3 regions of the Exiguobacterium sp. s160 genome follow, and region 2 is predicted to be linked to each of the others. Evidence: riboswitches for the same ligand, from Rfam matches in the RefSeq annotation. Region 2 holds a riboswitch; each other region holds the start of a gene.

Region 1 (10,740 bases), on a different contig from region 2:
ACTTTGCAGGAAATGCTTGCGATCCGATTCCCGTTCAATTTGCCGAAGTGAAGGCCCGTCTTCACCGAAAGTGGAAGAACGCCAACTACATCGCTTATTTCCAAGCATTCAGTAACACGTATGCGCCGGTCGAACGGTTACGTGAGTTGTACGAACCTGCACTTCAAGAAGAAGGCGTTGTCGGTCTCTCGATTGCGACACGTCCGGACTGCTTGCCAGACGACGTCGTCGCTTATTTAGCAGAATTAAATGAACGAACGTCGCTTTGGGTGGAGCTCGGCCTTCAGACCATCCATGACACGACGGCGAAAAAAATCAATCGCGGACATGACTACGAGACATTTTTGAGCGGTCTTGCAAAACTACGACGCCACAACATCCGTGTCTGTGTTCATATCATCAACGGTTTACCCGGTGAGACACTCGAGATGATGCTCGACACAGCCCGAGAAGTTGCTAAAATGGACATACAAGGAATCAAGATCCATTTACTTCACGTCTTGAAACATACACCGCTCGCCCGTCAATACGAAAAAGGCCTACTCGACTTGATGGAGGAAGATGACTATGTCTCTCTCGTCTGTGATCAGCTCGAATGTATACCTCCCGAGGTCATCGTTCATCGTTTGACCGGGGACGGCCCACCTGACCTATTGATTGGTCCGTTATGGAGTCGTCACAAGATGCAGGTGTTAAACAAGATCCGTGCAGAATTGGAACGACGAGATTCTTTCCAAGGAAAAAAGAAGGATGAGATGTATGGGATTAATGAGAGTACTACCGTTTGCAAAACAATTATTACATGACCACCTCGAAGAAGGACATGTCGCCATCGACATGACCGCCGGAAACGGACACGACACGCTGTTTTTAGCGAATGCAGTTGGTGAAGCGGGTCATGTGTATGCCTTTGATATCCAGTCAGAAGCGGTCACGTCCACACGCGCACGTATACAGGAAGCTGGTCTCGATGGACGGGTGACCGTCATTCATGATAGTCACGACACGGTTCAAGCGGTCGTCGCGAATGAGACACGTCCTATCACCGCTGCTGTCTTTAATTTAGGTTATTTACCAGGAAGCGATAAATCCATTACGACACATGGGAATACGACGATTGCCGCATTATCTCAATTATTAGAGGTCATGACCGTCGGTGGCATCATCGTCATCGTCATTTATCATGGGCATGAGAGCGGAAAAGTCGAACGGGATGAAGTGCTTCATTATGTGGAGTCGCTCGATCAAAAACAGGCCGGCGTCCTCCGCTACGGTTTCATCAACCAAATCAATCATCCCCCATTCATCGTGGCGATTGAAAAACGCGCATAAGAAAAGGCGGCTCATTCGAGTCGCCTTCTGTCATTCTTGAATCAATTCATAAAACGTCATCAATGTCTCCGCAAACTTGGTGTTCAAACGTTCATATCCAAAATGCGGGAATCCTTCCAACCGACGGATGTACACTTGATCCCCACCAATCTTCCGGCAGACGTTTAACGTCAACTTCACGTCTGCAAATTGATCGTCCGGTGCATAGAAACAAGCAAGCGGAAGTCGTGGTAAGTGCTTCTTCTCTTCTTGATGTTCCACGATTTCTTCTTCAATCTCACGATATTGCGCATACGTGATCTCACCGAAGCGTGACGATTCCTCGCCTCCACCAGTGAATGTCATCATCCCGAGCGGTAGGTCTGGGCGGAAACGGTCGACAGCACTCGCGACGACTTGTTTCAATCCGCCGATTTGACGAGTGGCATGCCAATCAAATAAAGGAGAGATATACGTCAAACTCCCAAGCGGCACATCATACTCTTGCAAGAGTCGGTTCGTGAAAAGTGCCCCTAGACTGAATGCCACGACGTGGATTGGTAGTTTGTATTGCCCTGCCTCACGCAACGCTCGCTTGATGAGCTGTTTATGGTCATCTGCCGTCAATCCGACCGATTGGTCACGGACGACAATTACTTCGTACTCGTCTTGGAGTCGGCGAATAAAGTTCTCACTAATCCGAGACGTGAACTGTAGCGGGTACACGATGACGATGACCCCTTTTCGTACTTCTTCATATGTCATGCTGCCGTCACCTCATTTATGGACTATGTGTATTGTATCAAAAAAACATCAGCCGCAACTGATGTTTGAAGAAAATCCGTCTGGAGGCTTAGCTCGGATGATATCGTAAATGAATGAGTTCCATCGGCTGGTCGTATACCTCTTCTTGGACCCGATTCACTTCTTTAAACGATTGATGCAAAAGGAACGCAATCGCTTGGTCATTTGAATTTTCAACGTACACTTCCATCGGTTGTTCTTTTTTCGATTGGAGATAGTTTAAAAAAGCTGCTCCATATCCGTTTCGGTGATAATCAGGGTGAAGATAAAGACGAAGCATCTCCCACATGTCACCGCGATCGATGGCATGACAAAAACCGATGACATTTTCTTCGAACTCGCCGACGATAAAGTATTGCTCTCGTGCTTCTTCACTCGAACTGATCGCTCGAACAATCTCTTCTTGTCGATAGGCGCGCTCCATCGCTTTCAAACGATTCAAATCATCCTCTGAAATCGTCGCAAGTGCAATCGTTCGAATTAATGCTGCATCTTTTGGAACTGCTTCCCTCATGTTCATGACAGCTTCCCCCTTTTGGCCAATCTATTTGTATCATTCCCTATCGTCACTTTTTTATCCTGCCATTCGTTTCTTTTTCGTGACGATTCATAAGAAAACGTTATGTCCGCAATCGACTAGGGTATAAGACTAGCAATGCCAATCACATGAAGGAGTGGAACAACATGGAACCAAAATTAGAGCATGACCCGAAAATCGAACAAACAGAGAATCCGAACCGTCAATTTGATCAATTGGATGCAGGGGGTCCAAAAATCAGCGTTGTGACCGGGATGCTACTCGGTGCCCTCGTCGGTGGTCTCCTCGCCTTACTTAGCTCCTCGAATCGGGAGCAGACGAAACAATCGCTTACGAATGCAAAATCTTCGGTCGGTGGCATCGTGAATGAAGTCAAACAAGACCCAGCCGGGAAAGCATCTCAAGTGATTGAACAGGTGAAGACCGCTTCCGGCAAGATTCAGGAAGTCTCAACAGACGTTCAAAACGTATATGAAAAAGTTGTCGGAGAAGTCGATACAGTCAAAGAAGACGTCAATAAAATCGTCGAGACGGCCCAAGAAGCCAAATCTGATTTACAAGACATCGGTGAAAAAGTCGTCGAAGCGAAGGATACCGCGCTTGGACAAGAAACCACTTCAACTGATTCGTCATCGAATGATCATAAACAGACACCACCAACGACTTGAACCTAAAAAAACGACCTTTCCGTGGAAAGGTCGTTTTTGTTGATTACGCGAAACGCTTCGCGCCTTCTTCAAGAACTGCTGCTTTATCTGTTTGCTCCCATGGGAGTTCGATATCTGTACGACCGAAGTGACCGTAAGCTGCTGTTTGCTTGTAGATTGGACGGCGAAGGTCAAGCATCTTGATGATGCCTGCTGGACGGAGGTCGAAGTTCTCACGAACGAGTTCAACGAGCTCTGTTTCGCTCAATTTACCAGTGCCGAACGTGTCGACAGCGATTGATACTGGATGTGCTACCCCAATCGCGTAAGCGAGTTGAACTTCTGCTTTATCCGCAAGTCCTGCTGCAACGATGTTTTTCGCTACATAACGAGCTGCGTATGCTGCTGAACGGTCAACTTTTGTAGGATCTTTACCAGAGAATGCGCCACCGCCGTGACGAGCGTATCCACCGTACGTATCGACGATGATTTTACGTCCTGTAAGACCTGCATCTCCTTGTGGTCCACCGATTACGAAGCGACCAGTCGGGTTGATGAAGTATTTTGTTTCAGCATCGATGAGTTCAGCTGGGATGACTGCTTCGATGACATACTTTTTCAAGTCTTCTTGAATTTGCTCGAGTGTGATCTCTTCTGCATGTTGTGTCGAGATGACGATTGTATCGATGCGAACAGGGTTGTTGTCCTCATCGTACTCAACCGTTACTTGCGTCTTTCCATCCGGACGAAGGTAAGCAAGCGTACCGTTCTTACGAACTTCTGCAAGACGACGTGACAATTTGTGCGCCAATGAGATTGGAAGCGGCATGAGTTCTGGAGTCTCGTTTGTCGCATATCCGAACATGAGACCTTGGTCACCTGCACCGATTGCATCAAGTTCCTCTTCAGTCATCTGACCTTCACGTGCTTCAAGAGCTTGGTCGACACCTTGCGCGATGTCTACTGATTGCTCGTCAATCGACGTCAAGACGGCACATGTTTCCGCATCGAAACCATATTTCGCGCGTGTGTATCCGATTTCACGGACTGTTTCACGGACAACTTTCGGGATATCCACGTAAGTTGACGTTGTGATTTCACCAGCTACGAGTACAAGACCTGTTGTGACAGACGTTTCTGCCGCAACACGGGCATTCGGGTCTTCCGCTAAAATGGCATCCAAAATCGAGTCAGAGATCTGATCACAAATTTTATCTGGATGTCCTTCAGTAACCGACTCTGAAGTAAAAAGTCGACGGTTCAATTTTGACATTCAAAAAACCTCCTATAATAAGGGTGATATGTGGACGGTACTCGTTCCCCTTACGCGTTGCTTTGGGACGGTAATGAAAAAAACCTCCCCCGATGACATACATGGGGAAAGGTTGAATCGTTCTTCCTTACCCTCTTATCGTTCGAAGCTAATGGCTTCGCTTCAGGATAGCACCTTTTCCGCACAAGACTTCATGTCGGACGGTTGCTGGGCTTCGTAGGGCCTTGTTCCCTCCACCGCTCAGAATAAGAGTATCCGTTACGAAAACCATCATATAAATGACACTCGATTATGTCAAGGGAATCGGACGAATTCGTAAAAGTTTTCACCGACTTGCAAAACATTTCTGTTTGTGAATCGACAAACATTTTTTTAATTCGTTTCTGTTTTTTAACACCTTGTGATAAGAGAATGTGATAAACTGTCTTTGTAAGAAAGCGCTTACTTAAAGAGAAGAAACGCTTGTGTTTAATTAGTGTGTCACATATAATTAAAAATGTCATACTGATTAATCGTAATCGCGGAAGTATGCGGATTTCATCCACATCTATTTAGGGGAAAGGTGGGATTCAGGATGGCGACAACGCTCCTGAAAATCGAAGAATTAATTAATGGTGCCGACATGAAACGGAACTTGACGGTTCCAGAACTGGTGGAAGAAGCCATCCAAAATGGGGAAGGTGTACTGACAAAAGACGGGGCTTTATCTGTCAGCACCGGTGCTTTTACCGGACGGTCACCGAAAGACAAATTCGTCGTCCAAGATGAAGTCAGCAACAACCTTGTCGATTGGGGAAAAGTGAACCAACCGATCGCGGAAGAGAAGTTTTCAGCACTTCTCGACAAAGTACTGAACCATTTAGAAAAGAAAGACAAACTTTATTACCTCGAAGCGTCTGCTGGTGCCGATGAGCACTACACGTTACCGGTCCGTGCCATTACGGAATATGCATGGCATAGTCTGTTCGCAAAACAGCTGTTTTTACGCGAATGGCCAACGAAAGGTGCGTTCGACCCGTTCACTGTGATCTATGCACCGAGTTATAAAGCAGATCCTGCAGTAGATGGTACGAATTCAGAGACGTTCATTCTCGTTTCATTCGCCAAGCGCACGATTCTGATCGGGGGAACAGAATACGGTGGCGAAATTAAAAAATCAATTTTCTCCGTCATGAACTTCTTGTTACCTGAGCAAAACGTCTTATCGATGCATTGTTCGGCAAACGTCAACGATGCAAACGAAACGGCACTCTTCTTCGGGTTGTCGGGAACTGGGAAGACGACACTTTCAGCTGATCCACAGCGCCACTTAATCGGAGACGATGAGCACGGATGGTCACCGGATGGGGTCTTCAACATCGAAGGCGGTTGCTACGCGAAGACGATCAACTTGTCGCGTGAGAACGAACCTCAAATCTATGATGCGATCCGCTTCGGTTCATTGATTGAAAACGTCGTATTGAATGAAGATCGTACACCGGACTACAAGAACATTTCCTTGACTGAAAATACGCGTGCGGCATATCCAATTGAATTTATCGACAACGCGATGCTCCCATCACGTGCCGGTCATCCGAACACGATTGTCTTTTTGACGGCCGATGCGTATGGTGTCTTGCCACCAATCAGCAAGTTGACGAAAGAACAGGCGATGTACCACTTCTTGTCTGGTTATACGTCTAAGCTTGCTGGTACGGAGCGTGGAGTCACAGAACCACAAGCGACGTTCTCAACTTGCTTCGGTTCACCGTTCCTTCCGCTCGCTCCAGAACGTTATGCGGATATGCTCGGTAAATTGATTGAAGAACACGATGTGGATGTCTACCTCGTCAACACGGGCTGGACAGGTGGAGCATACGGCGAAGGTTCACGTATGAAACTCGCCTATACGCGTGCGATGGTCAATGCCGCCGTCAACGGTCAGCTTCGTGATGTAGAGACGATGAAGCACGACATCTTCAATGTCGAGATTCCTGTAGCCATAGATGGTGTACCGAGTGACGTGCTCAATCCACGAGATACGTGGAGCGACCCATCTCGCTACGACGTAGAGGCAAAAGCACTCGCCATGAAATTTAAAGAAAATTTCAATCGCTTCACGAAAGCAAGTGAGTCCGTCATCGCAGCCGGACCACTCGTCATCTAACACCAAAAGCACTGACTCGATTTTTTTATCGAGTCAGTGCTTTTTCCTGTCGCAACATCCAATCCATCGCTTGTTCGGTCGTCTCCCATTTATCCCAAAACGGGAGCTGGTGACCGAACGGGAGCACCCAAAACTCTGCCTGTTCTCCTAATTTCTCAGCGACGGCCGTCGCATGACGTAAGCGAACTTGTTCATCGTCCGTACCGTGGATGAGCAGTGTCGGGGCGACCCATTCCTTGTAAAGCGGAGAACGGTCGACATACGCAGATTCTGCGGATTCGGGGTCCCCACCCGTCATCCGACGCAACATCTTCCGCATCGAACGCTGTTCTTCATACGTCCACTCGAGGTTTGTCACGCCAGCCCATGAAGTAACCGTCGTGACCGGTCGTTCAGAAGCGAGCGAGAGGGCCATCATGCCCCCTCTTGAAAAGCCGAGGACGTGGATTGGTCGCCCGCTCATGTGGACACGGTCGAATAGCGAGAGCACGTCTTCTAAGTCTTCTCCTCCAAAATCTTCTTTTCCCGTCCCTCCGTGATTGCCACGATAGACCGGGGCGACGACATGAAAGCCACGCGATGCAAACTGCATGAGACGAGGTAAACGGACATCCCCGATTCGCGCCGTTCCTCCTCGTAAGTACATCAACACTTGGCCGTTTGAACGTTTCGGCTCAATCGAATACGCTACGACCTCTTCCCCATCTGTCGTCGTGTACCATCCTCGCGTTACCCGGTAACCCGCATAAGGTGGTAACACATCGATTCGGTCAAACCAGTTTTTGATCATAGAGAACCCTCATCGTTTCTGGTAGGACACGGTCTTTCATCATGAAGCTGTAGCGTGGATTGCGCAATAAGTTATCCGGCAAGGCATCGATCAGGACAGCCCCATCTGTCTCGTCAATGGCGGGATGATCCTCGAATCGCTCAATCTCCGCATAATAAATGTTTTTGATGACCGTATCACCTCTACCTAACACACGGTACTGTCCCAAATATCGTAACGTTTTGACGACTCCACCGGTCTCTTCATACACTTCCCGGATGGCGGCATCGTCCTCGTGTTCTCCTGGCTCGACTTTCCCTCCTGGAAACTCGAGTCCGCGCTGTTTATGCTTCGTCAATACCCACTTGTCTTCATATCGGGCGACGACCCAGACGTGGAGCGGCGTGTCTGAGAACGGATAATGGGTGAAGCTTAACTCGACTTGATTATGATAGTAATCCTTGAATGTCTTCATAGTCCATCCCTTTCTTTCCCCTGTCTACTCTCACTTTACCTTGTCTTCACCCAGTTTCAAACAAAAAAATCGGTCCGACGCGCGGACCGATTCGTTTTCTTATTGATTCAAACGTTTTTCGAGCTCTGCTTTTTGTTCTTCATACCCTGGTTTTCCGAGTAACGCGAACATGTTCGCTTTGTATGCTTCGACGCCTGGCTGGTTAAACGGGTTCACCCCGAGGATGTATCCGCTCATCGCACATGCTTTTTCGAAGAAGTAGAACAAGTAACCGAGGTGATACGGTGTCATCTCTGGCAATTCGACGACCAAGTTCGGTACATCGCCGTCAGTGTGTGCGAGGAGTGTTCCTTCCGTCGCCTTGTCGTTCACGAACTGAATCGTTTCGCCTGCGAGGAAGTTCAAACCGTCCAAATCTTGAGCGTCTTCTGGGACGTTCATCGAGTGACGGACTTCTTTCACACGAATGACCGTCTCGAACAAGTCACGACGACCTTCTTGGATGTATTGCCCCATCGAGTGGAGATCCGTCGAGAAGTCGACAGCCGCCGGGAAGATCCCTTTGTTGTCTTTTCCTTCTGATTCACCGTAAAGCTGTTTCCACCATTCTGACACATAGTGAAGAGCTGGCTCATAGTTGACGAGCATCTCAATCGATTTGCCTTTCGCGTAAAGGGCGTTACGTACGACCGCATACTGATACGCTTCGTTTTCAGCCAATTCTGGTGAGCTGTAGGCGTTTTGTGCGTCGCGTGCCCCTTCCATCAACGCATCGATATCAATTCCTGCAGCGGCAATCGGAAGAAGTCCGACTGGCGTGAGGACTGAGAAACGTCCACCGACATCATCTGGAATCACGAACGTCTCGTATCCTTCTGCGTCCGCAAGTGTCTTGAGTGCACCACGGGCACGGTCTGTCGTTGCATAGATCCGCTCACGCGCTCCCTCTTGACCATACTTATCTTCCATGAACTGCTTGAGGACACGGAATGCAATCGCAGGTTCTGTCGTCGTTCCTGATTTTGAGATGACGTTGATTGAGACGTCTTTGCCTTCAAGTACTTGAAGCAACTCTCTCATATACGTTGAAGAGATATTGTGGCCCGCATAGAATACTTGTGGTGCCTTGCGCTCTTCTTTTGACAATACGTTGAAGAACGAATGTTGAAGCATTTCGATCGCTGCACGGGCACCGAGGTAAGATCCTCCGATTCCGACGACGACGAGAACGTCTGAATTCTCGCGAATTCGTTCCGCCGCAGCTTTGATTCGTGCGAACTCGTCTTGATCGTATTCGGTCGGAAGATCGACCCACCCAAGAAAATCACTTCCGGCACCGCTCCGCTCGTGAATCACCGAGTGAAGGGTTTTTACCGTTTCTTGCATTTGGTCGATTTCGTGCTTCCCTACGAATGAGAGCGCGTTTGAATAATCGAAACGTACAGTTGACATGTCATTTCCTCCTTTAAATCGCTCGTAAAAGAGCCATACATGACCCATCATAAACGGAAACGCTAGATTCGTTCAATCATTATTGCAAAATAGGCAATAAATTGCCTTATTTGCTGAGTTCAAGGATGTGCGCGACATCTTCACGTTCGAGTGTACGGAAACGACCGAATGCGCCACGTTTCATCGCAGAATCGAGAATCGCATCGAATGTCGACTCATCGATATCGTAGTCACGGAGTGAGTTTGGTGCACCGAGTTGGTCGAAGAATGCACGAATCGCCTCGATTGTACGTTTTCCAGTCTCCAAGTCGTTTTCACCTGGTTCCACATCGAATACTTCCGTACCGAGTCGGGCGAAACGGGCAGCATTGTCTTCATCCAATACATGCTCCATCCAACGTGGGAAGAGGATCGCGAGACCACCAGCGTGCGGGATATCGTGGACAGCCGATACTGCGTGCTCGATGTTGTGCGATGCCCAGTCCCCAGCAGCACCCATTTGAAGGACGCCGTTCAACGCCATCGTACCTGAGAACAAGATGATGGCACGTAAATCGACGTTTTCCAAATCGTTCACGAGTTTCGGTGCCGATTCAACGACTGCTTTCAAGACACCTTCTGTCATGCGTTCCTGTACCGGCGCATGGTTCGGGTGGAAGTATTGTTCGAAACAGTGGCTCATCATGTCGACAATACCGTAAATCGTCTGGTCTTTTGGAACCGAGACTGTATAACGTGGGTCAAGGATTGAGAATGTTGGGAAGACGAGTGGGTGACCCCAACCGAACTTCTCTTGTGTTTCCCAGTTTGTGATAACCGATCCTGAGTTCATTTCTGATCCTGTTGCCGCGAGTGTGAGGACCGTCCCAAATGGTACCGCCTCTGTCGGGATATGTTCACGGAGCACGATGTCCCATGCATCCCCTTCATAAGGAATCGCTGCTGAAATCAGTTTCGTACAGTCGATGACGGAACCTCCGCCGACTGCGAGCAACGCATCGATATTTTCTTCACGTGCAAATTTGACCGCACGACGTACTGTCTCAATACGCGGGTTCGGTTCGACGCCAGAGAAGTCTACATATGAGATGCCTGCCTTTTCAAGCTCAGCCACGACTTCATCGTACGTTCCGTTCTTTTTGATGCTTCCGCCACCATAGACGAGCATCACTTTCTTCGCGTCGAGCGCGTCAAGTTCTTTCGATAATGTTTCGACCTGATGTGTACCGAAGATCAGTTTCGTCGGATTTTTGTATTCAAAGTTGTGCATGATTCATCCTCCTCGTAGAAATATGTAACACGTACACTATATACCCTGTTTTCAA
Region 2 (10,740 bases):
CCAGTCCCGTGCGGCGAGCTCGTCTTTAATGTCGGCAAGTTCGACCCATCGTTCTTGTACAGTCATACGTTCACTCCTTTCATATAAGCTGAAATGTCATGGAATGTCTCGAACGGAACATAGTGAATTCCTTCCGCCTCGCATAGCGAAATCAGTTGACCGCGCGCATACACGACGTCGGCGCGTTTGGCGATTTCAAAATCGGTGACGGAATCCCCGATCACGATTAACGTGTCGGTAGGTGAGACGATCTGTCGGGCAATCGTCGGCTTGCAACATCCGCAATCGTTCGAGCAATGGGCATCACATGAATGAGGCCATGTGACGCGCGCTGTCGCTTCTGAAAAATCAACGTGATTGCAGTAGATGTGTTCCGGTGCGACATGACCTTCTAGAATCGGATGGACGAAAAAGTCCATGCCTCCACTGACGACATCAAATCGAAAACCCTGTGATTGTATCTCTTGCAAAAACTCGACAAACCCCGCTCGAAGCGTGATGGTCGACTGCAGAAAGTCGCGATACAAAGTCTCCTGATGACTCGGGAGCAGGCTGAACATCTGACCGACGCCTTCTCGAATGGAGAGCGTTTGGTTCAAAACACCATCTTTGAGTTCGACCCATTCAGGTGGGGCGAAGCGTCGCATCAACACGATGATGTTATCTTCTTCCGTGATGGTTCCGTCGAAATCACAGATGACGTGCGTACTCATCGCGCACCCCACGCATTCAGCGCAGTCGATAACGCATCGGTCTCGCTCGTTTTACCGATTACCTGATCGATTGCTTGGCGGAACGCCCTCGCTCCAGCAACCGCACCGTCGGGATGCCCATGAATCCCACCGCCTGCATTGATGACGACATCCGTTCCGAAGTCACGAATCAAATCCGGAACGAGTCCTGGGTGAATCCCGGCAGACGGGACAGTCAGAATCGGTTTCGTCCAATGGGATTCCGTCGCATACGTTTGAATCTGTTGTGTTTCGTCTTTCGGTGTCGAGAGTGAACCATATGGCGACGGGAAGAGCGTCAAGTCCGCCCCGGCGAGTCGAATCAGTTTCCCAAAGAGGAGGGAATGACGAATCGATCCGGTCAACGCTCCCGCAAAAGCAGGATGTGCCAAAATCGGGACGTGAATCTCAGGGTCTTTGGCGAGCTCTCGTAACACGTCAAGCCCGTACGTATACACGTTGAACAAAAATGCGGTCGCGCCTGCCTCGATCAAACGTTTTGCCTGATCGCGTAAGGTGAAAACGGGTCCGCTCAACGTGACGGCGTATAGAACGGAACGACCCGTCAATTCTTGATGTTCTTGAATGATCGATGCTCCAATTCGAGCCCGTTCGAGCGATGGGGTGAGCGGATTGTCATATAAAATCTCATCGTCTTTGACGAGGTCGATTCCGCCGTTGAATTGGTCACGGAGCTGTGTCGCCAAAAAGTCGAGATCCCGGCCGATGACACCTTTGAAGATGCTCATGGCGAGCGGTCGGTCGTGTACTTGAAGGATGTCGCGGACCCCTTCAACACCGAATGCGGCACCCGGAAAGTCCGATGCGAGCTCATTCGGGAGCGATAGGTCGACAAGTTGGACGTTTGGGTCGAGCGACAGCTTTCCGAATGTCGTCGTCAGAATGGATGAAAAGTCCGGCGTCACATTATGTAGCGGGTAACGAATCGAGAAGCGACTCGTCGTTTCCTGTTGGGAGGTATCGATGACCTCACCGCGGAATGCCTGTAGTTGATGCTGTTCGAGATGGTTCAATTCGGTCCATGTCCCGACGGTCAGCTCATGTGCGATTTTCTCAGCCACGCGTTCGACGTGATCGGTATGTTTGATTTCATAAGTTGCGATGACTCCCATAAGTTCCTCCTTTCAGGTCAAACAAAAAATGACCTCATGCCAAGGCAAGAGGTCATTCGAAAACAATGAACTCTTATCTCTCAGCGATAGCTGCAAGAATTAGCACCGTGCCATTACTGGTCGGTTGCTGCGACATCATCGGGCTTGTCCCTCCGTCTGCTCTTGATAAGAATAGTTGTGAAGTTGTGAAATTTAATTGAATTTTTACATAGAATCGCTCACTCGTCAATTCCTTTTTTTGAGAAAAAAAGTTTAAAAATAATGTTTCTATATATGCGTGTCAAAAATAGGGAGTCGATCGAAAATAGAGGATTGACAACTAGCGTGCCTAGTCCGTAATATTCGTCTCAACACGTCAAACACAATTACATCATTTACTCTTATCGCGAGTTGGCAGAGGGAATTGGCCCTAAGACGCCGCAGCAACCGACCATTTGGCACGGTGCTACATCCACCAGACATATGTCTGAAAGATGAGAGGAACAACCAATTTGGGTGTGCCTCTTTCTCGCGGAGAAAGGGGCTTTTTTCATGCATAGATTCAAGAAAGGGGAAAATCATCATGGCTTATGAGGCGTTTACAGAACAAAGTGTCGTCGAACACGTTCGACAGTTGGGGTTACTAGAAGAGGGGATTGCAGAATGTGAGGAAATTGGAGATGGAAATTTAAATCTCGTCTTTCGCATTCGTCAAGGAGAAACGTCATTGATTGTGAAACAGGCGTTGCCGTACGCAAAAGTTGTTGGAGAGAGTTGGCCGCTCACGCTTGACCGTTCGTGGATTGAACAACTGGCCCTCCGTGAGTTTTCAAAAGTCGTACCACAATTCGTACCGGATGTACTCGGTAGTGACCGTGAACTCGCCTATACGATTTTGGAAGATTTGTCAGCTTTTGAAATCGTCCGGACAGGCTTCCTAAAAGGAGAGAGCTATCCGAATTTGGCGCGTCACGTCGGTACATTCCTCGGGGAGACGTTGTTTGCGACGTCTGACTATGCGAAAGGACCGCTCGCCAAGAAACAAATCGAAAAAGAGTATTACAATCCAGAGCTATGCGATATCACGGAAAAGCTGATCTTCACCGACCCGTATCGTGATGCAGAATCGAATCAAATCGAAACGGCTCTTCGTCCGGACGTGGAGCAGCTGTGGTCAGATCTCGCCTTGAAAATTGAAGTGACGAAATTGAAGGTTGGGTTCGTGACCAAACATGAAGCGTTGCTACATGGGGATTTACATACAGGAAGCATTTTTGCGACGCGTCAGGAAACGAAAATCATCGATCCTGAGTTTGCCTTTTACGGTCCATTCGGTTTTGACATCGGTCAAATCATCGCCCATTTGGTGTTCTCGACGTATGCACATCCGTTGAAGCGGTTCGAACGCTTCACAGAAGTGCTCACTCTGTGGGAGACGTTCGAAAAAACGTTCCGCACCCGCTTCACACAGGCGGTCGAGCCGTTCAACACAGTAGGATTCGTGGACGAACTGTTGCCATCGATTTTGAGTGATGCGATCGGCTACGCAGGCTGCGAATTGATTCGTCGGACGGTCGGTCTAGCGGGCGTTGCTGACTTAGAAACATTACCAGACGACCTTCGGATCGAACGGAAACGTCACGCCCTAGAACTTGGCACGCGTCTCATCAAACAGCGTCATCAGATTCAATCCATCGATCAGCTGATCCCGGTTCTATCGGAGGTGCGGGTATGAGTGTGCAAAGTATACATTTCGATGCCGACACGGAAGTGTTGACGATTTTAGATCAGACGCTGTTGCCGCAAGAAGAGCGCTATATCGAAGTGTTGACGCTCGAACAGGCCGAACAGGCGATCAAGTCGCTTCAAGTCCGGGGTGCGCCGGCCATCGCTTATTTCGGTGCGTTCGTCCTTGCAAAAGAAGCGTCACGCCTGCAAGACAATCCCTATTTTCATCTCCAATTGAATCAGGTTGGTCAACGGTTGATTGCGACAAGACCAACAGCGGTCAACTTACAACACGTCATCGAATCACTCCTTCGACTGAATGTGGGGGAAGACTTTGAGCAGATCGCAAAAGCAATCAAAGCGCGTGCGATTGAAATCTATGAACAAGACGTGGCCACGTATCGCACGATTGGTGAACATGCGTTGACCGTGTTACCTGCTGGAGGGAACGTGTTGACGATTTGTAACGCCGGTGCCATAGCGACGTCACGGTACGGTACCGCGCTCGCACCGTTCTATGTCGGAAAAGAGCGGGGCATCCCGTTTCGTGTGTTCGCGTCGGAAACTCGTCCACTGCTTCAAGGGGCACGGTTGACGGTATGGGAGCTCGACCGAGCAGACATCGACGTCACATTGATCACGGATAATATGGCGGGGTGGACGATTCAGACGAAACAAATCGATGCCATCATCGTCGGGGCGGATCGCATCACTCGTACCGGTCATACGGCCAACAAGATTGGGACACTCCAACTCGCGATTTTGGCGAAGCATTACGGCATCCCGTTTTATGTGGCAGCCCCGCATTCGACGTTTGATTTGGAAGCAGACGACACGATTCAAATCGAAGAACGGGACGCACATGAAGTGACCCATATCGGGGGACACCCGACGGCACTTGTCGGCATCACCGTCTTCAATCCGGCGTTTGATGTGACCCCACCAGAACTCATCACCGGTCTGATCACAGAGACGGGTGTGCTCGAACCGACCGAGTCGGTCATTGTACAACACGTAGGAGGAAACGCATATGTCTAAAAAAATCATCTTCTTCCTGTTGACCGTCATTCTGGCGCTTGCCGGATGCACGAACGAACAGGCGCAACCGAAAACGACCGCGACAACAAATAAAGCGGAGACAAAAACAGTCAGCGTCTCAAATGAGACGCTTCCGAAAGACCTAGAGGTCGCACTCGTCATGCAAATGTCGATTGGGACATTTTCTTCGCAATATATCGAAGGGGTGACCGAGCAAGTCGAAGCGTTCGGAGGAAACGTGAAAGTGTACAACGCCGATAATGATTTGTCGAAGATGGCGAGTTACGTCGATACGGCGACAACACAAGGCGTCGATGTGATCTTGATTGACCACGGACGTGCCGATGCCTTGAAAGAGCCTGTTCAACGGGCGCTCGATAAGGGCATCAAAGTCGTCGCATTCGACAACGATTTAACGAATGAAGGGGTGACGGTCATCGATCAAGATGATTATTCCCTCGCTTGGCGCTTACTCAAAGCACTTGCTGAAGATTTGGACGGGGAAGGGAACATCGTCACAATCTGGGTCGGCGGATTCACGCCGATGGAACGTCGTCATACGATTTATGACGCGTTCTTGAAACGTTACCCGGGCATCCAAGAAGTCGCGAAATTTGGTTCGGCGACGAACAATACAGCGCTCGATACACAAAGTCAGATGGAGGCAATTTTAAAGAAGTATCCGGAAGGCGAAATCGATGCGGTGTTTGCGATGTGGGATGAGTTCGCCAAAGGGGCGAGCCGTGCCATCAAGCAAGCAGGACGTGACGAAATTGCGGTTTACGGGATTGACTTGAGTGACGAAGACCTACAACTCATGCAAGAGGACGGGAGTCCGTGGGGCGTGACGGCCGCGACAGATCCTGCTGAAATTGGTCGCATTCAAGTCCGTTACGCTTATCAAAAAGTGGTCGGGGAAGAAACCCCTTCGATTCACTCGGTTGATCCGTATTTAGTCGACCGTGACGTCTTGCCGGATGAGCCTGTCACGATGAATGACCTCGGACAGTACGTTAAAGGTTGGGGTGAGTCGAATGCGGCATGGTCGGACTGGATGAAGGAGACGGACTGATGATTTGCTTGGAACGAATCACGAAACAGTACGGTGAGGTGACCGTACTCAATCAACTGTCGTTCAGCCTAAAACCGGGAGACATTCATGGACTCCTCGGTCTGAACGGGGCGGGTAAGAGTACGCTCATCAAACTGCTGAACGGAACGGTCGAACCGACGTCCGGCGAGCTGTCCATCGATGGGACAACCATCCGTCTCACACCGGCGGAAGCCATTCGTCAAGGCATCATCACCGTATCGCAAGAAGTGGACGATGCGCTCTATTTGGATTTGCCTGTATACGAAAATGTTCTCCCATGGCAGACGGTGAAGCGGATTCGCCCACAACTGTTGAAACAGCAGGCAAAAGACGTGCTATCCCGGGTCGGTTTAGACATCGATCCAACGCGTCCGGCCGGTCACTATCCGCTCAGCGTAAAGCAACGTCTTCTCATCGCCCGGGCACTCGAGAGTGATGCCAAGTATTTATTACTCGATGAGCCGACCGCTGCCTTGTCGGAAACGGATGCCGCTGCCTTGCTTGAATTATTACAAACGCTGGCGGCAGAAGGGGTAGGCATCGTGTTGGTCACGCACCGATCAGATGAGCTCACGCGCGTCACCTCGACCTCTACGTTTCTTCGAGACGGACGCGTTGTATATGAGGGACCGTTTCAAACCCTTTCTACGGAAGCCGTTCAAACCTTTTTGAGTGGGGCGACATTTGAAGGGACACAGGAGAAGGCAATCCCTGAAGAGAAGATTCGCTTATCCGCGCAGTTGACCCTCCCTGCGTTCGGTACGAATCTCTCCGTTGAAGCGTACCGCGGGGAAGTGCTCGGGATTGGAGGGTTGACGGGAAGCGGGAAGACGGAACTGGTGGAAGCCTTGTTCGGTCTTTCTGGGCTTCGTCAATCCATCACAGTTGACGGAACAACATACGTGATCAAAGATCCGACAGACGCCGTACGCGCAAGGTTTGCGCTCGTTCCAGAGGAGAGACGACGTCACGGATTATTTCTAGACGAAACGATTGAGCGGAACGTGGTTTCTGTCGCAGGAAAGACCGATGGTGTCTCTGACGTATTGGCATCGCTTCGCGTTCGCTATGCGAATGTGAAACAAGCGGTCGGTGAGCTGAGTGGTGGAAATCAGCAGAAGGTCGTCTTTAGCAAATGGCTACTCGACGACCGAGATATCTATCTGCTCGACGAACCGACAAAAGGAATTGATATTGCAGCGAAGCAAGATGTGTATGAACGCGTCATTGCACTCGCGAAACAAGGGAAAACCGTGTTGTTCACGTCAAGTGAGCGACATGAACTTGAACGGGTCGCCAATCGGATTCTTTGGCTCGACCGTGGACAATTTGTAGAGAAAGGAGGCGCATGACATGGCACAATTAGTGGTCAAGGAACGAAAACGAATCAGCGGTCATATCGGTCAACACGGGACGTTACTTGCAATCTTTGGTTTGATTGCGGTCTTTACCGTGACGAACGATCAATTTCTGACGTATGCAAACTTTAGTGACATCATCAAATCGGTTTCAATCGTGTCGTTACTTGCCCTCGGCGTCACGTTTTCGCTCATCGTTGGCGGTTTCGACTTATCGGTCGGGTCGACGGCGAGTCTCGCGACAATCGGGGCAGCGGCAAGCCTTGTCCTTCATCGACAAGAGCTTCTCGTCGCCCTACTGATTCCGCTCGCACTCGGGATTCTCGTCGGATTATTGAATGCGCTCGTCACGATCAAATTCCGGTTACCGGATTTACTAGCGACACTCGCCATCATGTACGTCATTAACGGGATTCAATTGACGTATACGAAAGGATTCTCCATCTATGACAACATGCCGATTGAAGGGGGGACGGCGCCAGGACGCTTCATTCCATCCTTTTTATTTATTGGACAAGGAACAATCGGTCCGATTCCGTTCGTCGCCCTACTCATGCTGTTGTTCTTCATTGGGGCTCATCTGTTTTTAACGTATACACGTACCGGGCGTGAGTTTTATTACGTCGGGTCGAACGCAGAAGCGGCACGCCGCTCTGGGATTGCCGTGAATCGCATCAAGTTGTATGCCTACGTGCTCAGTGGATTGTTTGCGGCCATCGGCGGCATCATTCTCGCATCTCGAATCGGGACGGGGCAAGTTTCGGCTGGGGCGCCCCTCTTGATGGACGCCGTTGCGGCTGCTTATATCGGTTATGCCGTCTTTGGGACGGGGCGTCCGAATGTCATTGGGACATTGATTGGAGCTATTTTAATCGGGATTCTCTTGAATGGGCTGACGATGTGGGACGTACCGTATTATGCACAAGACATCGTCAAAGGGACGATTTTGATTGGAGCGCTCGGTCTTTCTTATATTCAAAAGAAACAGCGGACATGACAAAACCCCCGGACATCAGTTGTTCGGGGGTTCGCTTTGTTCACGCGTCATTGCGAGAAACGGATACACACCACCGTTCGTCTCCTGCATGAACGTGTCTTGTGGGAGGAAACCGAGTGATTCATACAAACGGATGGCTCGCTTGTTGAACGTGGCGACGGCAAGATGCACTGTTCGAGTCCCATATGTCGCCTCGATCCAATTAAGGATTGAAGTGAGGAATCGATGTCCGTTGCCGCTCCCCGTCAAATCAGGGCGCATGCCGAGACCGATGGAGGCAGCATCCGCTGATTCGAAGTCCAACGTGACAAAGCCAATTAGCTCACTCGCTTCAAGGATGGCGAACGTTGTATCACCTCGTTCATCCGCATCTAAAAATGAGGCGAGATCTTCTTCGTCGGCATCCATATTGTAAAACGCGTAGTCGCCTTCATAGCGCCACTTGAAAGCGATTAATTCGGCTTGCTCTTGGGTGAGTGGTTGAAACGTATGGCTCATAAAAATTCCTCGTCTCTAATGGAAGTGGTCATGCTACACTCAAATCGTATCATGAAAACAAGGGGAGGGAACGTGATGGCAGTTAAGTTGGACATGGTCGGGATCGTCGTGACGGATATGAAGCGGTCGCTCGACTTTTATCGGGCGCTTGGGTTTGAGATTCCAGAAGCGATGAACGGGGAAGCGCATGTAGAGATTGACGAAGGAGGCGTGCGTCTCGCGTTCGATACGGTAGAAGTGGCCGAATCAGTATACGGGGAATGGAAACAGGCAGACGGGCATCGGATCGAGCTTGCCTTCTTATGTGAAAGTCGTGAGGCGCTCGACCGATTATATGACACGGTACTTGAACAAGGCTATGCGTCACACAAAGCTCCATGGGATGCGTTCTGGGGACAACGTTACGCCATCCTGTACGATGCGGATGGGAATTTGATCAGTCTGTTCGCTTCATAAAAATAATCCCGGGCCATGTGGCTCGGGATTATTTGTTGTCGTGGCACTCTCCCCATGAACAAAGGGCATTCATGGCAGGCTGAAGGCCGAGAGCATCTTCAGTTAATGAATACTCGACATGGAGGTGCTTTTCGGTCGAATAGTCGACACGGCGAACCATACCGAGCTGTTCGAGTTCACGCAATTGATCGGTCAACACTTTTCGGCTGACGTCAGGAATCGCCCGTTGAATGTCAGAAAAACGGAGCGGTCCATCTTGAAGCGTACAATACACTTGAGGGCGCCATTTGCCGCCGATAATCTCGAGTGCGCGGTTGACGGGGAACGATGTGGTCATGTTCAAAGAGCCTCACTTTCGGGTAGTTACTTCAATGTGCGTACTTTTTTTCTTGCTTCAATGACAGTATCTTATCGTTATACGCTAAATTGAGCAAACAAAAAGGAGTAGATGAAACATGACGTATCCAAGAACATTTTCACACATCGGTCTTTCTGTGCCGAGCGTAACCGAGGCCGTAAAATTTTATGAGGACGTGATGGGGTGGTATACCATCATGACACCATCAGACGTCGTCGAGGATGATTCGCCAATCGGCGTGATGTGTACAGACGTCTTCGGACCAGGCTGGGGTAAATTCCGCATCGCCCATATGTCAACAGGAGACGGAATTGGAATCGAGTTATTCGAGTTCCCGAATAAAGAGACACCAGAAGACAACTTCGAGTTTTGGAAGACAGGGATCTTCCACTACTGTGTACAAGACCCTGACATCGAAGGACTTGTCGAGAAGATTGTCGCACATGGCGGCAAACAGCGGATGCCGATTCGTGAATACTACCCAGGCGAGAAACCATATCGTATGGTGTACTGCGAAGACCCATTCGGTAATCTCGTTGAAATTTATTCACATTCATACGAACTCACATATTCGGAAGGAGCTTACTAAACATGAAAGCATGGCTACTCGATCAACCCGGTCTAGATCATCTGCATATTGGAGAAATCGACCGACCGACACCAGGAACGGGAGAACTGTTGATTCGTGTCGAAGCGGTCGCCTTGAACCCGGTCGACTATAAAGTCGGTTCAAACGGAAACCCGAACTGGGCATATCCACACATTCTGGGTGTCGATCTCGTCGGAGAAGTCGTCGAGGTCGGTTCAAGTATCGCCAACATCATTACGGGTTCACGTGTAGCCGTGCATACGGATCTTTCGAAATATGGAGGGTTCGCCGAGTACACGGTCGTTGATGCTCGGGCGTGTGCGGTCGTTCCACAAGGTGTAAGTGATGAGGCGGCGGCTTCGATTCTGTGTGCCGGAATGACAGCTTATGAAGCGGTCATGCAGAAGCTGAACACGCGGGATAAGGAGACGATTCTCGTACACGCTGGAGCGGGCGGTGTCGGTGGCTTTGCGATTCAGCTCGCAAAACGCCTCGGGTTAAAAGTGTTCACGACGGCATCTCCGGAGAATTTTGAGTGGGTAGAATCACTCGGGGCAGACGTGGCGATTGATTATAACGTCGAGGACGTGACGGCACGAATCATGGAAGAGACGGATGGACGTGGTGTCGACTTGATTTTGAACACGGTCGGTCGCGACGTCGCGACGGCCGACCTCGATCGTCTCGCGTTCAGCGGACACCTCGCCTATATCGCCGGTCCACCAGATATGACGAACATGAAAGGCTTCACGTTATCCCCGTCGATTCATGAAGTGGCACTC
Region 3 (10,740 bases), on a different contig from region 2:
GACCCGGCACACGCAAAGCTCATGTATTTGAACTACCCGAGCAATCCGACTGGGGCTGTCGCGACGCCGGCATTCTTTGAAGAGACCGTCGCGTTTGCGAAGAAGCATGATGTGATGGTCGTCCATGATTTTGCTTATGGAAGCATTGGGTTCGACGGTTATGTTCCCCCGAGCTTCCTTCAGGCAGATGGTGCGAAGGAAATTGGGATTGAAGTATACACGATGTCGAAGGCGTTCAATATGTCGGGGTGGCGAGTCGCCTTTGCTGTTGGGAACTCCGATATCATCGAAGCCATCAATACATATCAAGATCACGTCCATGTGTCTGTCTTCTCAGCCATTCAAGAGGCAGCAATCGTGGCGTTAGAATCCCCACGTGACTTACGTGATGACCTAGCCTCACGTTACGAAACAAGACGAAACCGATTGATTACTGGGTTACGCCGGGCGGGGTGGGAGATTGAGGCACCGAAGGGTTCCTTCTTTGTATGGGCGAAAGTGCCTGAGGGGGATGCAAAATCGTTCTCGACAAAGTTACTCCACGAGGCAGGGGTCGCCGTCACACCAGGCTACTTCTTTGGAACAGAGGGAGAGCACCACATCCGTTTCGGTCTCGTATCGTCTGAACAGAAGATTGATGAAGCGGTGGAACGGATTGAGAGACTGTTTGTAGCCTATGAGGAGGTACATTTGTGATTCGTCAGGCCGTGCTCGAATGACCATTCGCATGATGCGCTCGAGGACCTTCATACGGTGATCGGGAATCGGGAGGCACTCATTTTAAGAGGATTGAACGGATACGGTGAAGCGGTACGCGTATCCCCTTGTCTAGCAGAAATTCCGAGTGTACGATTTTACGGTGAATGTTCAGACGAAGAAATAAATCGTTTGAATGCCTATCGACCCGACGTATGGATTGCCGTCGGCGGAGGTAAATTGATCGATACGGCGAAGCGGATTGCATTCACCCAGTCGGTCCCGCTCATTGTCGTCCCGACCCTCGTGTCAAACTGTGCCGCTTTCACACCACTCAGCGTCATCTACACTGAGGAAGGGTCTTACACTCGCTATGACACGTTTCCGGTCGTCATCGAGCGCGTCATCGCAGATGAACGACTGTTACGTGAATCGCCTTATGACTATTTCAAGGCTGGCGTGATTGATACGGTCGCAAAGTGGTTCGAGTCCCGATATATTAGCGGGACGACTTCAAGGGACGCAGGGATTCAGTCAGGGTTATCACTTGCTGCGCAGTGCGGGGAATTGATGGACTTGTCGATTCATGAACAGAACTTTCGTCATTATGGGCCAGACATCCGATATCTCGTCGACCATGTCCTCGCAGTCGGTGGTGCGGTTGGTGGATTCGGGGATGCCGGCACGCGTGTTGCGGTCGCGCACGCTGTTCATAATGCACTCAGTCGCTTTGATTCGACCCATCAGTGGCTACACGGTGACAAGGTTGGCTTCGGATTGATTGTTCAAGAACGGTTGATTAGATCCGATGACACCCTCCTGCTCGAGGACTGGCTTCAATCCATCGATGCGCCGACTTCACTTACACAACTAGGGATTCGTCCTGATCAAGTCGAAGAGTTGGTTACTTCGATCGTCGAAGAAATCACGATTCAAGGGATTCGGAATCTTGAAGATTCAGAGCAGTTAAAAGAAATTCTCATCAATCTTCAAGAAGTGGTTTACAAATAATGCTTTTATCAGTAATATAATAACAAAATAATAGAACCGATTGCTTATCAAGAGTGGTGGAGGGACTGGCCCGATGAAACCCGGCAACCAGATCAGTTATGATCATGGTGCTAATTCCAACAGACGAGACGTCTGGGAGATGAGCGTGTCCGACTTTCACTTGTCGTGCCCGCCGCTCTTCGTGAGTAGCGGGCTTTTCAATTGGAGGAGGAACTATTCATGAATATCAAACAAAAAACACTTTTGGCAGGTTCGTCATTCCTTGCAGCAATCGCACTTTCAGCTTGTGGGCAATCCGAGGCGAGCGAAACGCTCAGCACGGAAGAACTGACGATCGGCGTGACCGGTGGCCCACACGAGCAGATTGCAGAGAAAGTACAGGAACTCGCGAAAGAGGATGGACTTGAGATTGATATCAAAGTATTCAACGATTACAACACACCGAATACGGCACTAGACGAGGGAAGCCTAGATGTGAACAGTTATCAGACGTTATCGTTCCTCGAACTTCAAAAGTCAGACAAGGGGTATAAAATTGACGATGTCTTCAAGACCGTCGCTTTCCCGATGGGTCTTTATTCTGAGAAGTTGACAGATATCAAGGATTTAAAAGAAGGAGATAAAGTTGCCGTCCCGAACGATCCGGCGAACGAACTACGTGCCTTGCGTCTGTATGAAACTGCTGGCCTCATCACATTGAAGGACGGCTTGACGGATAAAGCAACAAAACGAGATATCGCAGAAAACCCGCTCAATTTAGAATTCATCGAGCTTGAAGCGTCGCAGCTTCCCACACAGCTACCGGAAGTAGCCCTTGCAGCCATCAATACGAACTTTGCGATGGGAGCAGGTCTCTCCATCAACGAGGATGCCCTGTTCCACGAGGACACGGTCGACAACCCATATCCGAACTATGTGGTCGTCCGCTCGGCCAACAAAGAAGATGAGGTCGTTGAGACATTGAAGTCTTACTACCATTCGGATGAAGTACGTGCCTTCATCGAAGAAGAATTCAATGGATCTGTCGTACCAGCGTTCTGAGGAGGGATTTGATGATTGAACTGAAACAAATCACCAAGCAATTTCACGTCAATGGAGATACGATCACCGCGCTCGACGACGTCTCCCTCACAATCGAAAAAGGAGAGATCTTCGGCATCATCGGGCGAAGCGGTGCCGGGAAGAGTACACTCATCCGAATGATCAATCTATTAGAGCGCCCGACAGCAGGTGTCGTTGAGATTGAGGGACAAGATATCACACAATTAAAGAAAAAAGAACTCTCTTCGCTACGTCAGCGAATTGGTATGATCTTTCAACATTACAACTTATTAAAGACGGCGACCGTAGAAGAAAACGTGGCTATCCCGCTCCGCCTCGAAGGGCTCGGAAAGCATGTCATCCGTGAACGGGTCGACCGCTATCTCGACATCGTCGGTTTATCTGAACATCGGAACCATTATCCGGAACAATTGTCAGGCGGTCAAAAACAGCGCGTCGCCATTGCACGAGCGCTCGCACATGAACCGGACATCCTGCTCAGCGACGAGTCGACGAGTGCCCTCGACCCTGAAACGACCGAGTCGATCTTAGAATTGTTGCTCGAGATCAACCGAGAGCTCGGATTAACGATTTTTCTCATCACGCATGAGATGGAAGTGATTGAACGGATCTGTGACCGGGTCGCCGTCATCGATCACGGCAACATCATTGAACAAGGCAACGTGTTGGATGTCTTCTCAAACCCGAGACACGAAACGACGCAGCGGTTCTTGAAGACGAATCTCGATGTTCCGGAAGAAGTGGTGTCGGAATTACAGTCGCGAGGCACGCTCGTTCATTTATCATTCATCGGTAGTCAAACGGAACAAGCGGTGCTCGCCCAGTTGACGAAACGATTCGGGATTTTACCGAACATCATTGGGGGCGGCATCAAGAAATTGAAAGCCGGTCTCGTCGGGAACTTGCTCGTTCACCTTGATGGAGACCATGATCAAACAGAACTCGCCGTCCGTTATTTGAAGACGAGCGGTGTACACGTAAGGGAGGTGTCGAACCATGCAACAGTTTTGGACAGACTGGGGTGACCTGATTTGGACGGGAACGATTCAAACGTTGACGATGACGAGCATCGCGCTCCTCATCTCGACACTGATCGGGCTACCGCTCGGGACGTTGCTCGTACTGTCGAGACCGAACGGACGTCTCGCGAACCGATTTGTGTACGGTGGATTATCGAGCGTCATCAACGTCATCCGTTCGATTCCGTTCATCATTCTCTTGTTTTTCATCTTGCCGTTCACACGCTTCATCATGGGTACAACGATTGGGGTCCAAGGTGTACTTCTACCACTCATCGTCTTCACCGCCCCATACATCGCGCGGCTCATGGAGTCTGCTCTTCTTGAAGTCGACCGCGGGGTCATCGAGGCGTATGAGGCGATGGGCATCTCGACGAGAAAAATCATCTGGTACGTCCTCATCCGTGAGGCACGTTCTTCCATCGTTCTCGGATTGACGATTGCAACGATCGGGTTGATTGGTGCGACAGCCATGGCAGGTCTCGTTGGAGCCGGTGGGCTTGGAGATATCGCGTATCAATACGGACACCTTCGTTTCGAACCGGAAGTCATGTATGTGACGATTTTTGTCCTTATCCTGCTTGTTCAATCGATTCAGTCATTCGGAAACCGATTGGCAGCTAAATTAAAACGAGCCTAAAAAAGAATCGTGTCGCCTTGGCGACACGATTTATGCGTTGTGGAGCAACCGTTTTAGTTCAGCGATGCGGTCATTCCGAGGAATGAACGTCCGAATCTCTTTCTCACTGAAACCGACCTGGATGCGATGATGGTCGAAGACAATCGGACTCTTCAGGATTTGTGGGTTTGATGCGACAAAACTGTACAGTTCGCGGATCGACATCTCGTCGAGTTTCTCAGCCGCTTGTTTATAGACGCTCTTCTGTACCGACAGCAAGTCGGTCGTCCCATTCTCAGTCAGACTTAGCATTTCTTTAAATTCACCAAAGGATAAGCCTTGGTCTGTCAATTTCTTTTCGATGAAGGGAATCTTTTGTTCCCGCAACCAATCAATCGTTTTTCTGGAAGAACTGCAGCTCGTATGCGTGAATACCGTGACCGTCACGACAACCACTTCTCCTTTACATCAGTTTGGTTCTAACTATTATCTCTTTTTATACGTTACGTTTCGTGATTATGTTTCAAATCACATACAGTTTCTTTTTGATTGAAAGCGACTTCGTTCGGGTACAGATTTCAAGAGGAATCACATAAGGAGGAATGAAGATGTTTGATTATACTGTACAGTCTGACCGTACTGTTGAGGACGTCATCGCCCGTCTTGGAGAAGCGCTGAAAGATGAGTCATTCGGTGTATTATGGGACTTTGATTTGAGCGACACGTTAGAGAAAAAAGGGCAGGCCATTGAAGGAAAGTATCGCATCTTAGAAGTGTGCAACCCGAAGGCGGCAAAAGAAGTGCTGTCACAACAGTTAGAGGGAGGCTACTTCCTCCCGTGTAAAATCGCCGTGTTCGAAAAGGACAATCACACACAAATCGGCATGCCGAAACCGACAACGTTGATTCGTCTCATTGACGACAAATCGCTACAAGCCGTCGCAGCGGACGTCGAATCTAGACTGCAACGTGCGATCGACCAAAGTAAATAAACGATGTACCATCCGCTCATGAAACATGGGCGGATTTTTTTCGTATAGGACAGTTAGATAATGGTAAAATTGGATGGTACGATTACAGGAGGGGATATTTTGTACAAAAGAGGAATAATGATGTTACTTAGTGCTTCATTATTAAGCGCATGTGGGGCATCTGATATAGAAGTCATTCAGCTGGATTACATAGAGAATCAATGGAATCTCGAGAGTTATACGAAAGAAGGAGAACTTGTTCAAGTCCACGATACGAAAGAAGTGCTCGAGGCATGTGAGGGCGAACGAACGACGGAGCTAAAAGGTGATGTCACTGTATACCAGACAGTGTTTGCAGGGCGAAAGGGAGTCGTGTCATCCATGGATCCGTACTCGATGAAGGTAGTTACCTATTTAGAAGGTGACGAACGATATGTTGTCTGTCGCGAAGATTATACGAATCAATGGATGGCGGAGACGATCGATAAGTTCCCGGACTTTGTAAATACATCTGAAGGAATCAGTGTCCCCCGATTACCTAGCCTTCATCAAACATCTTCACCCTCAAAGGATAAGCTAGTGAAAACAGACGAACTGAACATCGATGAAATCGACATCATCCCGTTCCGAGATACATTACTTGAAATTGAACCGGCTCTATTCGGAGAGCTTGAACTAGAACTCGATGGTAAAGCGACGAGACATTCGCTCACTAGTTTTCAACCGACCGGAATCGATATGCCGCATCGACAGATTGCCATCGGACTCGATCGAAAAACATCTCAACCGTATATTCTTTTTTCATTCAATGAACGCTTTGTTTATCAACCATTACAGTTTGAAGAACTAGAGGAACCTGCGTCAATAGAACAAAAGGCATTTGATAAGATAAGCGTCGACACCATCGTCGAACCTGGAGAGCTAACAGAAGGAGAAGCGGTTCCCTTATATTCATTCCACTACATAGAAGATGGCGAACCCGTGACTGAAACGATGACGGTTCGCTTTATTGAAGGTACGTTGCTGAAAGAAGGCGAAGAACCCGATTCGATGCTTGAAGAGTGGATGCCGGACCAAGAAGACGGTCAAAGAGTCGTTGCGCACCGTAAACCGTTTGACGGGAATTCACTCACTTATCCTGATTTTATCGAAATCTCGACGGAAGAATCTGAACAAGTCATGGAAGTATTGAAGGAGGCAGAACCGGTCGGCCGTAAGGGTGAACCTGCAGACTATCGATACTTGACGTTGACGGAAGGATGGAAAGGGCAAGAGTTTGAAATCAGCTATAAACAGCGGTCAAAAAAAATCGACATCTATCTGACAGACCTGCTTCGCGATCAGACATTTAAATTATCTAGTAAAGGGGCGGAAGTGTTCTTGGATATTTTCCCGGAGTACGAAAAATCATGATGAAACGACTATTATTCACGTTATGTACAGTTGGAATTTTATCGGGTTGTGGTGGTGAAGAGGTAAAGGTCGTCAAACTGGACCATATGCCCTCACAATGGGATGTACGAGACATGAACTCGAACAGCTTTACTACTGGTCCGGAGACGTGGGCAAGCGATTTACTCCTTGCATGCACCGACGACTCGGTTCCCCAAATTAATGAGGACGTCACGGTCTATCATTCGTATGTCTTGAACCGAAAAACCATAATTTCGGACTACGATGCTCACGCCTATAAGCTAGTGACGTATGTAAAAGGCGAACAGAATTATGTCATTTGTCAGGACGGCTTTTCTCCAAAGATGAGAGTCGGACTTGTTGAGAAGTTCCCTTCGTTTGTACAGGCTTCTGAAGGTGTCACCATCCCAAGTAATCCGACAATTGCAAATGGGACTGGGGAACAAGAAGAGAGTGTGGAGGAAAGGGATTATTCCGATGTTTTCGAGGTACCCGTCCATCTCATTGACGGAACGATGATTCAAGTGACCCCTTCCTTGAATGGAAGTATCCATTTAACCATCGGAGAGGACGAAGGGATCTTTCCGCTCTCAATCATTGAACCTTATCACGCGCAAATGGGAAGCATGACAATCGCACTCGGCTACGATGAACAATCCAAAGAGGCTTACTTTTTCGCTAAGTCGGAAGGTGGGTTACTTTCCTATGACCCGATTGTCCTTATAACAAAAGATGATTATTGGCAACCTGAGCAGCAACCAAAGCAATTTGAAGGGCTCAAAGTCGAGCGGGTACTGCAAGCAGAATCGCTCGAACCAGGTGTCGAGACACCGGTTTACACGTTCTCTTTTATTGAGGATGGCAAACGTGTGACGAAAGATGTTCGTCTCACCTACACGGACCACGAATTTGCGACGAATGAATCGATCGAAGCGGACATAGAATCGAATCCCGCCGTACCAAGTGGTCCGTTCGTGTTCGTCCATAAGACTCCTTTGAACGGAAAGGCAACGATTGATTACCCGAACGTGCTGCGGGCTGCTGGAATCGACATGTCTGATTTGATGGATGCAATCGATGAGGCAGAGCCGGTCAAGCGAGAAGGGGAGATAGAGGAGTATTCGCTGCTTACGATCATCGACGGGTGGGTCGGTCAGGAGTTTCAATTAAGCTTTCAGAGACGCTCGAAAAAGGTGGATGTGTACTTAACCGATCCAAAGCGAAAGCAGACGTTCAAATTGTCGAGCACAGGAGCAGAGACATTCTTCAGCTATTTTCCAGACTTGAAAGAGTAAAGGTGCCTGTTGGCGCCTTTTCATTTGGTAAATACTTCAAACTTAAGATATTGACCTTCTGTATAAAAAGGATGCAATGGATTGCTTCACAATACGTTACACTGAGGTTCACGATTTGGTACGAATATCCTACGAAGAAGAAAGGTTGCTATCTTTAATGAGTACATTGAACCAGAAAATGATCCATTCAGATGACGTATTCCGGTCCATCGAGACGAATATGGCGATGATCCGATTTGATCGTCAACGCCGGGTCGTCGATGTGAACGATACGTTCGCAAAAGCGATGAAATATAGACGCGAAGAGATGATCGGCATGCAGCATCACTTGTTCTGTCCTTCATCCTTTGTCAATAGTCCAGAGTATTCGGCATTTTGGGAGAAACTTTGGAGCGGATTCAGTTTCTCGGATAAAGTGGAGCGAGAGAATGCAAAAGGGGAAACCATTTGGCTCGAGGCGACGTATATGCCGATCTTTGAAGGAGATGATGTCGTCGGTGTCGTCAAAATCGCATCGGATATCACGGAGCGGCAACAGGTGATTGAGGATTATGCGTATCGCTTCAAATCGATGACCGATGTGCTCGATGAACGGGCGAAGACGGGTATGCAAGATACGAAAGTATTGAACGAGACGATTGAACGGCTTGCTAAAGATGCAGCGGAAAACCTTCACGCCCTTCAGAACTTGCGTCGTCAAGCAGATGACATCGCGAAAATCGCACTGTCCATCAAAGAGATTGCCGCACAAACGAATCTATTGTCTTTAAATGCCGCCATCGAAGCCGCTCGCGCCGGTGAACATGGACTTGGATTTAATGTCGTGGCGACGGAAGTGCGGAATCTCTCACGTATGGTTGAACGTGCGGTCGTCGACGTCAATTCAAATACGGAAGGGATGAACTTTGAACTACGAAAAATTGTAGAAGGTGTCACCGCATCCAATCAAGAAATTCAGTTGAGTGCAAAGACGATGGAACAAACGATGGATCGATTCCATGCGTTCGAGCAGGCCGCAGCCGAATTACATGATACGGCTGACACGTTCACTTCTAACTTATGAACCGATTGACCCTTTGATGGGTCAGTCGGTTTTTTGAGCTGTAATGTATGGCCGTTCTGCTTCAACCAAGCTTTCGCTTGATCTGTTTCTGGATATATTGTACGTAACGTGTTCCAAAATGAGGCAGAATGGTCGAAGTGGACGAGATGCACCCATTCGTGAGCGATGACGTAGTCCATCATTTCTTTTGGTGCGAGCATGAGGCGGACGTTGATGGAGATGGTCCCATTTGAACTACATGACCCCCAACGTGTCTTTTGGTGACCGATCCGAATCTTTTTCGCTTTCACGCCTAAGATTCTTTCGTAAGTCGGTGCCCGCTCGGTCACATATTCAAGTGCACGTTCGCGTAGCCATGCCTCATAATGTTTAGACAGAGTGTTTTCGCCCCATGTCCTCGGGACGAAAAATGAGGAACCGTCATGTCTGAGTGTCGTGCCATCATCTTTTTTGGTCGGATAGCTTTTTCCATGAAAGACGAGCCCCTCATCAAGAACAGACGTCTGTTTCGGAAGGTTGTGGCATGTATGACGAATCCATGAGTCGTGCTCTTCTAAAATGCGATTGACGACTCGTTTTGACAAACGTGCTGGGATACGTAGCTCGATGCCATTTGGTGTGACATAAAATGCGGCTTTTTTTCTTCGTTTATGTCTGACGATGTTGACGTTCATACATTACCTCCTCTCTATTTCTCGATTGAGTATAACGAAGTCGGCAAGAAACTGCCATGCTTTTTTGGCACGCAGTCGAATCAACTTTGATACAGTAAGAGGAGGAGGGATGAACATGAAATCAATTTTACAACAACAACTTGAACGCACTGGTACGAACTCAGTGAAGTGGGATGGATTGGAGCGTTGGTTCCATCTGTCAGAAGAGGTGTTGCCGCTCTGGGTGGCCGACATCGATATCCGTACAGCACCGTCTATTTCGGAGGCACTCGCAAAGAAGGCCGCTCAAGGAGAATTCGGCTATACCTTGTTTGCGCCTGAAGCGCAGGAAGCGGTTCGGTCTTGGTACGGGCGACGTCACGATATGGAGATTGATCCGAAGCATGTCTTATTCTCAAGTGGGGTCGTCCCCGCATTGACACATATCGTCGAGGCATTGACGGAAGTCGGGGATGGTGTTGTCATTCAGTCACCCGTCTACCCACCGTTCCATGAACTCGTTGTTGGTTCGAAACGACAGGTGTTCGATGCACCGTTGAAAGAGAACGATGGACGCTACGAGATGGACTTCGTCGCCTTGGAGGAAGCGATGAAACAAGCGAAGCTCTTCTTGCTCTGTTCTCCGCATAATCCGGTCGGACGTGTCTGGACGAGAGCAGAACTGGAAAAGGTCGTCGAGCTTGCAAATCAATATGATGTCATCGTCGTCGCAGATGAGATTCATGCGGATTTGACGTTCCCTTCTCACAAACATAATGCAATCGGCTCACTCGACCCCCGTGTCATCACGGTAAGTGCGCCCTCAAAAGCGTTTAACATCGCAGGTTTATTTGCATCTTACATCATCTGTCCGGTCGATGAATGGCGGAAACAGATCACGAAAGTACAAAACAAACATCACGTCCTCCCGACACCGT

The links. Region 2 has a riboswitch for S-adenosylmethionine ahead of mtnK (S-methyl-5-thioribose kinase). Riboswitches for the same ligand answer to the same signal wherever they lie in the genome.
Region 1: it holds a riboswitch for S-adenosylmethionine, as region 2 does, so the genes downstream of both, metK (methionine adenosyltransferase) here and mtnK (S-methyl-5-thioribose kinase) in region 2, are expected to answer to the same signal.
Region 3: it holds a riboswitch for S-adenosylmethionine, as region 2 does, so the genes downstream of both, KNO86_RS02195 (MetQ/NlpA family ABC transporter substrate-binding protein) here and mtnK (S-methyl-5-thioribose kinase) in region 2, are expected to answer to the same signal.

Annotation. Positions count from the first base shown of each region.
Region 1 covers NZ_JACSKK010000001.1:855,709-866,448, forward strand. The annotation lists gene mnmL (tRNA modification radical SAM protein MnmL/YtqA) at 1-806, shown strand, start outside; gene mnmM (tRNA 5-(aminomethyl)-2-thiouridylate-methyltransferase MnmM) at 760-1,332, shown strand; gene KNO86_RS04430 (alpha/beta hydrolase) at 1,363-2,076, opposite strand; gene KNO86_RS04435 (GNAT family N-acetyltransferase) at 2,165-2,635, opposite strand; gene KNO86_RS04440 (hypothetical protein) at 2,800-3,321, shown strand; gene metK (methionine adenosyltransferase) at 3,365-4,573, opposite strand; SAM riboswitch class I at 4,706-4,825, opposite strand; gene pckA (phosphoenolpyruvate carboxykinase (ATP)) at 5,148-6,719, shown strand; gene KNO86_RS04455 (alpha/beta hydrolase family protein) at 6,745-7,509, opposite strand; gene ytkD (RNA deprotection pyrophosphohydrolase) at 7,490-7,963, opposite strand; gene KNO86_RS04465 (glucose-6-phosphate isomerase) at 8,063-9,415, opposite strand; gene KNO86_RS04470 (iron-containing alcohol dehydrogenase) at 9,522-10,685, opposite strand.
Region 2 covers NZ_JACSKK010000002.1:328,710-339,449, reverse strand. The annotation lists gene KNO86_RS07605 (methylthioribulose 1-phosphate dehydratase) at 1-66, opposite strand, end outside; gene KNO86_RS07600 (2-hydroxy-3-keto-5-methylthiopentenyl-1-phosphate phosphatase) at 63-713, opposite strand; gene KNO86_RS07595 (2,3-diketo-5-methylthiopentyl-1-phosphate enolase) at 710-1,864, opposite strand; SAM riboswitch class I at 1,935-2,036, opposite strand; SAM riboswitch class I at 2,242-2,344, shown strand; gene mtnK (S-methyl-5-thioribose kinase) at 2,427-3,578, shown strand; gene mtnA (S-methyl-5-thioribose-1-phosphate isomerase) at 3,575-4,609, shown strand; gene KNO86_RS07580 (sugar ABC transporter substrate-binding protein) at 4,602-5,681, shown strand; gene KNO86_RS07575 (sugar ABC transporter ATP-binding protein) at 5,681-7,054, shown strand; gene KNO86_RS07570 (ABC transporter permease) at 7,056-8,057, shown strand; gene KNO86_RS07565 (GNAT family N-acetyltransferase) at 8,073-8,555, opposite strand; gene KNO86_RS07560 (VOC family protein) at 8,631-9,011, shown strand; gene KNO86_RS07555 (winged helix-turn-helix transcriptional regulator) at 9,040-9,348, opposite strand; gene KNO86_RS07550 (lactoylglutathione lyase family protein) at 9,467-9,958, shown strand; gene KNO86_RS07545 (zinc-binding dehydrogenase) at 9,961-10,740, shown strand, end outside.
Region 3 covers NZ_JACSKK010000001.1:418,602-429,341, reverse strand. The annotation lists gene KNO86_RS02205 (aminotransferase class I/II-fold pyridoxal phosphate-dependent enzyme) at 1-696, shown strand, start outside; gene KNO86_RS02200 (iron-containing alcohol dehydrogenase) at 754-1,707, shown strand; SAM riboswitch class I at 1,749-1,853, shown strand; gene KNO86_RS02195 (MetQ/NlpA family ABC transporter substrate-binding protein) at 1,927-2,748, shown strand; gene KNO86_RS02190 (methionine ABC transporter ATP-binding protein) at 2,760-3,794, shown strand; gene KNO86_RS02185 (methionine ABC transporter permease) at 3,766-4,428, shown strand; gene KNO86_RS02180 (Spx/MgsR family RNA polymerase-binding regulatory protein) at 4,459-4,854, opposite strand; gene KNO86_RS02175 (DUF302 domain-containing protein) at 5,016-5,399, shown strand; gene KNO86_RS02170 (hypothetical protein) at 5,520-6,791, shown strand; gene KNO86_RS02165 (hypothetical protein) at 6,788-8,086, shown strand; gene KNO86_RS14740 (methyl-accepting chemotaxis protein) at 8,244-9,149, shown strand; gene KNO86_RS02155 (M48 family metallopeptidase) at 9,041-9,823, opposite strand; gene KNO86_RS02150 (MalY/PatB family protein) at 9,939-10,740, shown strand, end outside.